2 regions of the Arthrobacter sp. AOP36-A1-22 genome follow, and region 2 is predicted to be linked to the other one. Evidence: riboswitches for the same ligand, from Rfam matches in the RefSeq annotation. Region 2 holds a riboswitch; the other holds the start of a gene.
The links. A riboswitch is a leader RNA that binds a small molecule or an ion and turns the genes downstream of it on or off. The one in region 2 is predicted to bind S-adenosylmethionine.
Positions count from the first base shown of each region.

Region 1: another riboswitch for S-adenosylmethionine. It lies ahead of ACT3S2_RS01970 (OsmC family protein); the one in region 2 lies ahead of ACT3S2_RS09745 (bifunctional o-acetylhomoserine/o-acetylserine sulfhydrylase).

Region 1 is NZ_JBQSWX010000002.1:131,514-135,613, reverse strand. Features, by position in the region: gene ACT3S2_RS01985 (hypothetical protein) at 1-116, opposite strand, end outside; gene ACT3S2_RS01980 (SRPBCC family protein) at 182-634, shown strand; gene ACT3S2_RS01975 (DUF6226 family protein) at 837-1,505, opposite strand; SAM riboswitch class IV at 1,658-1,773, shown strand; gene ACT3S2_RS01970 (OsmC family protein) at 1,808-2,350, shown strand; gene ACT3S2_RS01965 (DUF805 domain-containing protein) at 2,896-3,513, shown strand; partial or broken gene ACT3S2_RS01960 (DUF805 domain-containing protein) at 3,707-3,994, shown strand.
Region 2 is NZ_JBQSWX010000014.1:12,663-16,762, forward strand. Features, by position in the region: gene metX (homoserine O-acetyltransferase MetX) at 1-254, opposite strand, end outside; gene ACT3S2_RS09745 (bifunctional o-acetylhomoserine/o-acetylserine sulfhydrylase) at 272-1,633, opposite strand; SAM riboswitch class IV at 1,701-1,817, opposite strand; gene ACT3S2_RS09750 (VOC family protein) at 2,026-2,670, shown strand; gene ACT3S2_RS09755 (GDSL-type esterase/lipase family protein) at 2,746-3,906, opposite strand; gene ACT3S2_RS09760 (TetR/AcrR family transcriptional regulator) at 3,906-4,100, opposite strand, start outside.

The DNA of each region.
Region 1 (4,100 bases), on a different contig from region 2:
ATCACGGGCAGCCACCAGGATTCCCCGAAGAGCCCGAAGACCAACAGCAGTAGACCCACGAGGATCATGGCGCAGTAGGCGGCAATCAGGAGGCGTTGCTGGGTGGAGAAGCGCATACGCGCACCGTACCGCGTATTCGCCGACCTTTCGAGAGGCGGGCAACACCTGAGAGACTCTGCCCATGAGCGTTTCCTTCCAGTGCACGACGTGGACCACCATCCCTCAGGAACACTTATTCGATCTGGCCCGGAACATCGACACCCATCAACAATCGCTGGCGAAGTCCCGGGAGGAGGCCATCGCCGGTGTCACTTCCGGCCTCATCTCACTCGGTGAGAACGTGACATGGCGGGCTTGGCACTTTGGCGTCCCCCTGAAGATGACCAGCCGCATCATGCAGATGGAAGCACCGCACTCCTTCATCGACGAACAGGTCAAGGGCCCGTTCCGCTGGTTTCGTCATATCCATGAGTTCAGCCAGGAGTCGGGGGGAACAACCATGGTTGACCGCGTCGATTTCGCCGCACCGTTCGGCCCTCTCGGTCGTTTGGCAGAGAAGCTCTTCCTGGCCCGTTATCTGCAGAAGCTCATCGAGGAGCGGAACCGCCATCTCAGCGCCGGGCCCGTGGACTAATTAGCGGCCCTGATTGCGCGGATGCTTCCGTGCAACGCGTTCATTTCCGCGCTTATGGTTGCCGGTGATTCGCGCCATGAGTGCCTGCGGTTCTTGTGTTTCGATGTCGGCCAGGAAGCACGTGGCCATCATCCCGCGCAGTGTTGACGCCCGCCGGCCCTGATGGAAGATCACGACGGAACCGCCACGGGCACACGGTTTGTCAGCCCCCTGCCGCACCAGCCGCGTCTCGCACCGCTTCCGGCCACGGCCGCCAGTGCCCATCGGAAGGGAGCATGGCTTCTGCCACCTCCATCCTTCCCTCGGGCACATCCTCGGCATGGATGCACCCGGCTTCTTCCCACCGGCCCGGCTCGGCCAGCCGATAATCGACAGATTGGTCGTCGTTGGGATTAATTCGTTCAAAATAGCCGCCTGAGACGACGGCTCGCACCACGGATTCAAGGTTTTCCAACAGCTCCTGGACATCGTCATCGCAGGCATCGCAACCGCATACCGGATAGTGGGCGTCGTAGAGGGCGCCAGCGTGCAGGAAGATCCCCGGGAACCCGGTGAAGACGAAGGTCAGCGGGGCCGCGAGCAGGTTGGACGGGACGACCCGGACCGCGTGGACGACGTCCTCCGAGGGGAACAGCAGATCGGAAGCAACCTCCGGGTCCCGTTCGGCGACGACGTCAAAGGCGTCCAACAGCCAGTCGAGCTGGGCATCAGCGACCTCATGCAAGGGAGCGAACCGGTGTCGATGGCCCACCGTGGAGTAGGCGCGCGAAGGCGGAGACATCCCTTCCCACCGATGGCCGTAGGCGATCGGGGCGCCCTGTCCATCGCGATGGATCTCCGGGGTGAACTCCGGGCGCCGGTATCCGCTCATGGCCCCACGATAACCGCTGGGATACCCCCTGGCGAGGGGAATCCTGCTGCGGGGATGGCGGGCTCTCCACCCGCGGATGACCCGGCGTATGTCTCCGGATGACGCGACGCGTTTGCCCGATCGGCGTTCCCGCCAGCAGAATCGAACCCAAGAATCAAGAGATCCAACCTGAGGCCCTGGCCGGTTGGACGGCAACCCCCTTCGCCATAGTGGGGTGCCCCAGGTGACGATTCGACGCCGTCCCGACCGGGAGGCGTAAGTATGGCGCAGCGCCACGCTCGCCATGACAGCGAAGGAACGCCATGACCCAGACCCTTGCAGAAACCAGCATTTCCAACCGCGCCGAACGCCTCGATTCCGCGGGATCCGCCTGGGCGGAACGGATCGGTCAGAACACTGCCAGCGCATCGCTGCAGTTCCGCGCGACGGCCGACCCGGTGGGCTCGGTCGGTTCGACCATCCGCGCCGGACGCCACGAATTCACCGTCGACGAACCGGCGGCATTGGCCGGGGACGACGTCGCCGCCAGCCCCGTCGAATACGCCCTCGGGGCGTTGATCTCCTGCCAGGTGGTGGTCTACCGCCTCTATGCTCACCAGCTGGGCATCACGATCGACTCGCTGGACATCTCGGCGGACGCCGACCTGGATGTGCGCGGCCTGTTCGGCATCGAGGACAAGGTCCGCCCGGGATTCGGTGATGTGCGGCTGACCGTGGACGTCTCGGGTCCGGCCACCGAGGAACGCTATGCCGAACTCCAGGCGGCCGTCGACGCCCACTGCCCGGTATTGGACGTCTTCACGAACCCGACCCCGGTGACCACGACCCTGCGGGTCAACTCCTAGAAGGCGGCCAGCAGCCGACTCCCAACAGGACCTCCGAACCGGCTGTACCTGCCGAATTGCACGGTGTTGTCCCTGGGGCTGCGGCTCCTGGTGTCCAGTCACGATCCATGAAGCAGCGATCTCTTGATGTTCATGAAGTGAGCTTCTGTCTAGTTCGACGGTCCAGTGACAACTGTCCGGCTCCCGGCACCGTGATGGCCAAGTTGAAACCGCTGAGCTGTCGTGGATCGGGGTCTTCCCCGAGGACCAGTGCGCCCAGGCCTGCCACTGCCGGCGGCGGGAGCCGTCAGCAGGGCAGTGGCGGTGGCCGGCAGCCTCCAGAGGTCCCCCTGAACCACAAGGTGTAGGCGGGCAATCCTCCGATGCCACCGAGCTAGAGGTAGCCGGTTGCCCCGGCGGCCTCGAGCTAGTCGGGGTGGCTCCGGGGGCCTACCCCACACCAAGGGCAGACACGACGCGACATGGGGAGTCCTCCCCATCGCATGTCAAGGCTCCATCTGGAAGACTACTCCCGATCACCCGAAATACTTTCGATGGAGGAAATTTTGAGCAGCAGCACCCCCAACCCCTATGGCAACCCCGGAGGGGTCACCATGCCCACCCATGGTGAGGCTCCCTTGGACCAGCCGCTCTACGGGGCCAGCTTCGGCCAGGCCATCAAGCGCTTCTTCAAGAAGTATGCGACCTTCTCGGGTCGGGCCAGCCGCAGCGAGTTCTGGTTCTTCGCGCTTTTCAACGCCATCGTCTACACCGTGTTCTACGGCTTGGCGATCGGATTCGGACTGGCCGGCTCCGACCCCGTCACCGGTGAAATGGGTGCCGGCGGGGCCATCCCCTCCTTGGTGATCGGGCTCTATGGGTTGGCCATCATCATCCCGTCCATCGCCCTGAGCGTCCGCCGCCTGCACGACGGCAACTTCAGCGGATTCCTGTACCTGCTGATCCTGGTGCCGATTCTCGGTGGGCTCGTGGTCCTCGTCCTCATGATCATGCCCTCCGTCCCCGAAGGTGCTCGTTTCGACGCCGATGGCGGCGCGGCAGCCTACGGGAACGCCTTTGGCACCTCTGCCGGGTACCCGGGAGCACCGGCTGCCGGCGGCGGTTTCGCGGGCCAGAACCCCCCACAGGGCTACCAGCAGCCCACCGACCCGACCCAGGGCTAGCCAAGCCCCGGCGATGTCCCGGCGGTCCGCCGCCGGGGCATCGGCCCCGCACGCCAGCGCACACCGCCTGGCCTCGACTCCCCCGGAGAACCCCTTGAGCGCTGGTTACCCCAACCCCTACGGCGGCCCCGCGGGATCCGTCGCCCCGTAAAGCAACCCCTCGGGGCGCACCGTCACCTTCGGGGAGGTCCCGGTGGAGCAGCCGCTCTACGGCGCGGATTTCTATCAATCCGTGAAGCGCTTCTTCGGCAAATATGCAACCTTCAGTGGTCGAGCGAGCCGGAGTGAGTACTGGTGGTTCTGCCTCTTCAACAGCATCGTCTATCTCGTCCTCTTCGCCGTGTTCATCGTTCTCGGGGTCGGTGGCATGGACCCGGTGACCGGCGAGATGGGGCTCGGCGCCGCCTTCCCGCTCCTGCTGCTCACTGTCTACTGGCTGGGGACCTTCGTCCCGAACATCGCGCTCTGCGTGCGTCGGCTGCATGATGGGAACTTCAGCGGGCTGTTGTACCTGCTCACCCTGATCCCTTTCTTCGGCGGGGCTGCTCCTCTTCATCCTCCTGCTCATGCCCTCGGCCCCCCGCCGG
Region 2 (4,100 bases):
CCCGGACCCACGAGTCCTTCCCACCAGCCTTCTTCCTGGCTGTGCCCCCGGGAGACATGGGTATCCCCCGTCAGGGCGTGCAGCAACAGCACCGCATTGGAGGCCCGGGCGTCCAGGGTCCCCCAGGTCTCGTAGCCGATCATCACCTCGGGCAGCCAGCCGCCGGTCTCGAAGCGGTAGCCGCCGATGGGCACGCATTTGAGGATGCCGTCACGGATCAACGGCGCCCCGGGGGCCTGACGTCGTTCCCTCACGTCGCCGACGCCCTGGCTCACCGGACGGCCTGGACTTCCGGGGCGGCCTCTGCGGCTTCGTCCCCGGCGGCGGCCGCGGCGGCGAAACCGACCTCGAGGTCGGCGATGATGTCGTCGATGTGCTCGATGCCCACCGACAGGCGCACCAGTCCGGCTCCCACCCCGGCCGCGGCGCGTTCGGCGTCGGAGAGCTGGGAGTGCGTGGTGGAGGCCGGGTGGATCACCAGCGAGCGCACATCGCCGATGTTGGCGACGTTGGAGTGCAGTTCGAGGCCGTCGACGAAGGCCCGGCCGGCCGGTTCGCCGCCGGAGATCTCGAAGGCCAGGACCGCGCCGACGCCCCGCGGGGCGTATTTGCGGCCGAGTTCGTACCAGGGGCTGGAGGGCAGGCCGGCGAAGGCGACGGAGTCGACCTGGGCGTGGGCCTCGAGCCATTCGGCGACCTTCTGCGCGTTGGCCACATGGCGTTCCATGCGCAGGCTCAGGGTTTCCAGGCCCTGGGCGATCAGGAAGGCGTTGAACGGGGAGACCGCCGAACCCAGATCGCGCAACAACTGGACGCGCGCCTTGAGGATGAACGCCAGGTTCGCCCCCAGGGCGCCGTCGACCCCCAGATCGCGGGCGAAGACCAGCCCGTTGTAGGACTCGTCGGGGGTATTGAATTCCGGGAAGCGTTCCGGGTCGGCCGCGAAGTCGAAGTTGCCCGAATCAACGATGGCCCCGGCGACGGAGGTTCCGTGCCCGCCCAGGTACTTCGTGGCCGAGTGCACCACGATGTCGGCACCGAATTCGATGGGGCGGACCAGGTACGGGGTGCCCAGGGTGTTGTCCACGATGAGCGGGACCCCGGCTTCGTGGGCCACCGTGCTGACGCCCTCGATATCCAGGACGTCCTGGCGCGGATTGGAGATGACCTCACCGAAGAATGCCTTGGTGTTCGGTTTCACCGCGGCCCGCCAGGAATCCAGGTGGTCGGGATCCTCCACGAAGGTGACCTCGATGCCGAGGCGCTTCAACGTGTGCTTGAACAGGTTCTGCGTTCCCCCGTAGAGGCTCGGGCTGGCCACGATATGGTCCCCGGCTCCCGCGAGGTTGAGGATCGAAAGCGTGGTCGCCGCCTGGCCCGAGGCCAGCAGCAGGGCCCCGACCCCGCCTTCGAGGTCGGCGATCCGGGTTTCGACGGCTTCCTGCGTCGGGTTGCCGGTGCGGGTGTAGATCGGCTCGAGTTCCTTCAGCGCGAAGCGTGCTGCGGCACTCTCGGCGCTGGGGAAGACATACGACGTCGTCTGGTAGATCGGCAGCACCCGGGCCCCGGTGGTGGGATCCGGTGCCTGTCCGGCGTGGACCTGGCGGGTTTCAAAAGACCATGATGCAGACATTTCTGTCCCCTTCTACGACTCAGGGGCCCCTGTTCCACGGCGGTCCCGGAAGGGAACGCCGGGAGGTGACCCGCGCTTGTCCGTTCTCCTTGTGGAGGCGAACCAGGTCTTCACCCGGGGCACCCCACCGCGAGTGGAGGGTTGCCGGCCAGCAAACCGGGGTTTCGCGCTGGCACTCATGACCTGCCTCCAGTGTTGTGGATCGGGGCGGCCGCCGCAACAACGCGGCGTCAATATGACCGCAGGGCGCAACATTCCTCCCCCTCCCCCGTCCGGTCCCCCTCCTGACGGCCGCGATGGAGGCCCGGGAAACGGGTCGAGGAAAATACGAACCATGGTGATTTAGGGCACCCTAAGTCGAGACGCACCTCACAAAGTGCGATCATGAAGCCATGATGAGGTTGGATCACGTTTCGTACGCATGTGGACCAGACGGGTTGGCCGCGACGGCCGCCCGTGTCGGCAAGACTCTGGGGATCGAGTCCGTCAAGGGAGGCATTCATCCCCGCTTCGGGACCAGGAACGTCATTTTCCCGTTGAAGAACACCCAGTACCTGGAGGTCGTGGAGGTCCTGGACCACCCGTCCTCGGACAAGGCGCCGTTCGGCCAGGCCGTCCGGGCCCGATCGGAGATGGGTGGCGGATGGATGGGTTGGTGCGTCGCCGTTGACGACCTGGCCCCGTTCGAGGAACGTCTGGGCCGGTCATCGGTCCCGGGCAACCGCAAGTTCCCCGACGGCCAAGAACTGACGTGGCAGCAGATCGGCATCAAGGGCCTGATCGCCGACCCGCAGGTGCCCTACATGCTGCGCTGGGATACCGGCACCGAGGACCTGCACCCCTCCCGGGCATTGGATCCGCAGGGGCATATCTCCGGGATCGCGATCGCCGGTTCGGTCGAACGGGTCCGCGAATGGCTGGGCACCCCCTCGGAGTCGCCGTTGGGCGATGTCGAAGTCCAGTGGGAGGCCCCCAATGGCACCCCGGGAATCATGACGGTGACCTTCGAGACCCCCTCGGGGACCATCACCCTCTGATCCGCTCACGGAGGTGGAACACCGAACGACGGCGGCCCGCGGGCCGCCGTCGTTTTCGCTCTGTGCCGTCCCGGATCAGTGCCGCGGCACCGCCGCGAAGGGTCCGTCGGCGGCGAAGACCCGATCGGCGAAGCGATCGCCGATCAGCTGATGCGTTGCGGAATCCGGATGCAGGTTGTCCGGCAGCGGCAGCTCGGCCTCGTCCGGGGCCCCATACAGCTCGAGTCCGTCCAGGAAGTACAGGTTCGCATCGTCCGCCCGGTCTTCGACCAGGGAGCGCATCTCGCGGCGGATGACCTCCAAGGTCAGCCGTCCCGCCGATTCATCCCCTGGGGTCCCCGTCGCGCTGAACTTGACCTGGCTGGTCCCCAGGCTCTCCGGGACGATCGTGCCGGGGCCCGACGTGCTTTCGTGAATCGGGCAGAAGATCGGGGAGATCAACACCAGCGGCGTGGTGGGATGCCCCTCGCGGATGGTGTCAAGGAATCCGTGGATGGCCGGGACCAGGGTCCGCACGCGCATGGCATCCAGGTTCACGATGTTGATGCCGAGTTTGACGCTGATGACGTCCGCTGGCGCATCGCGGATCACCCGCGCCATGAAGGGGTCCACGAAGCAGCTGCCCCCGAAGCCGAGGTTGTGCAGTTCGACCCCGCCCCGGCGGGCTGCCACGGCGGGCCAGATCCCGCTGGGGGATGCCGCGTTCGATCCCTGGCTGATGGAGCTGCCGTGGTGGACCCACAGCGGACGGGTCCGGGGCGCGGGGTGGAGCGGCTTGTCGGAGCAGAGGCTGATCAACTCCAGGGATTCATTGTGGGGGAGGTGGAATTCGAGCGTCTTCTCCGTTGGCGCGAGGCCCTCCACGACGGTTGTGTGGTGGGGCCCGGCCACGTGGTGCATCGAGCCGGCGGCCATGTCGATTTCCACGGCGTCCCCGCCGGTGAGTTCGTCGCCGAGCTGGAGGCTGCCGTCGACGAAGACGTCGATGCGGCCACGGGGCCTTTCGCTCCCCCGGAACGCGGTGTGCGTCGAATGGGAGACGAGCTTGATCCGGGTCGCAGTCGTCCTCACGACAATGCGGACGCCCGCGGGCTGGGATTCACGGTCCATGAGGGTCTGTTCAGGGTATTGCCGGCGCACCCAGGCCGGCAGCCGGTGGATCCGCATCCCGTCGGGGGTCTGCTCGAGTTCGGCGGCGCCCCGGACGAGGTCTGTGGTGAGGTCGGTCGTGATCATCAGTGCTCCTGCTCTGTGGTGGTGGGCCAGCTAGCCAGGGCGCGGTCGAGGGCTTCCAGGGCGCGATGCCAAGACGTCCGGGTCTGCTCGTCGCGGTGCTCGAAGGAGGAGGCCCGTTCCAGGGCCAGGAACCCGTTGACCGTGGCGCCCATGAATCGGGTCGCGTGCACCAGTTCGGTCTCCGGCAGGCGGTA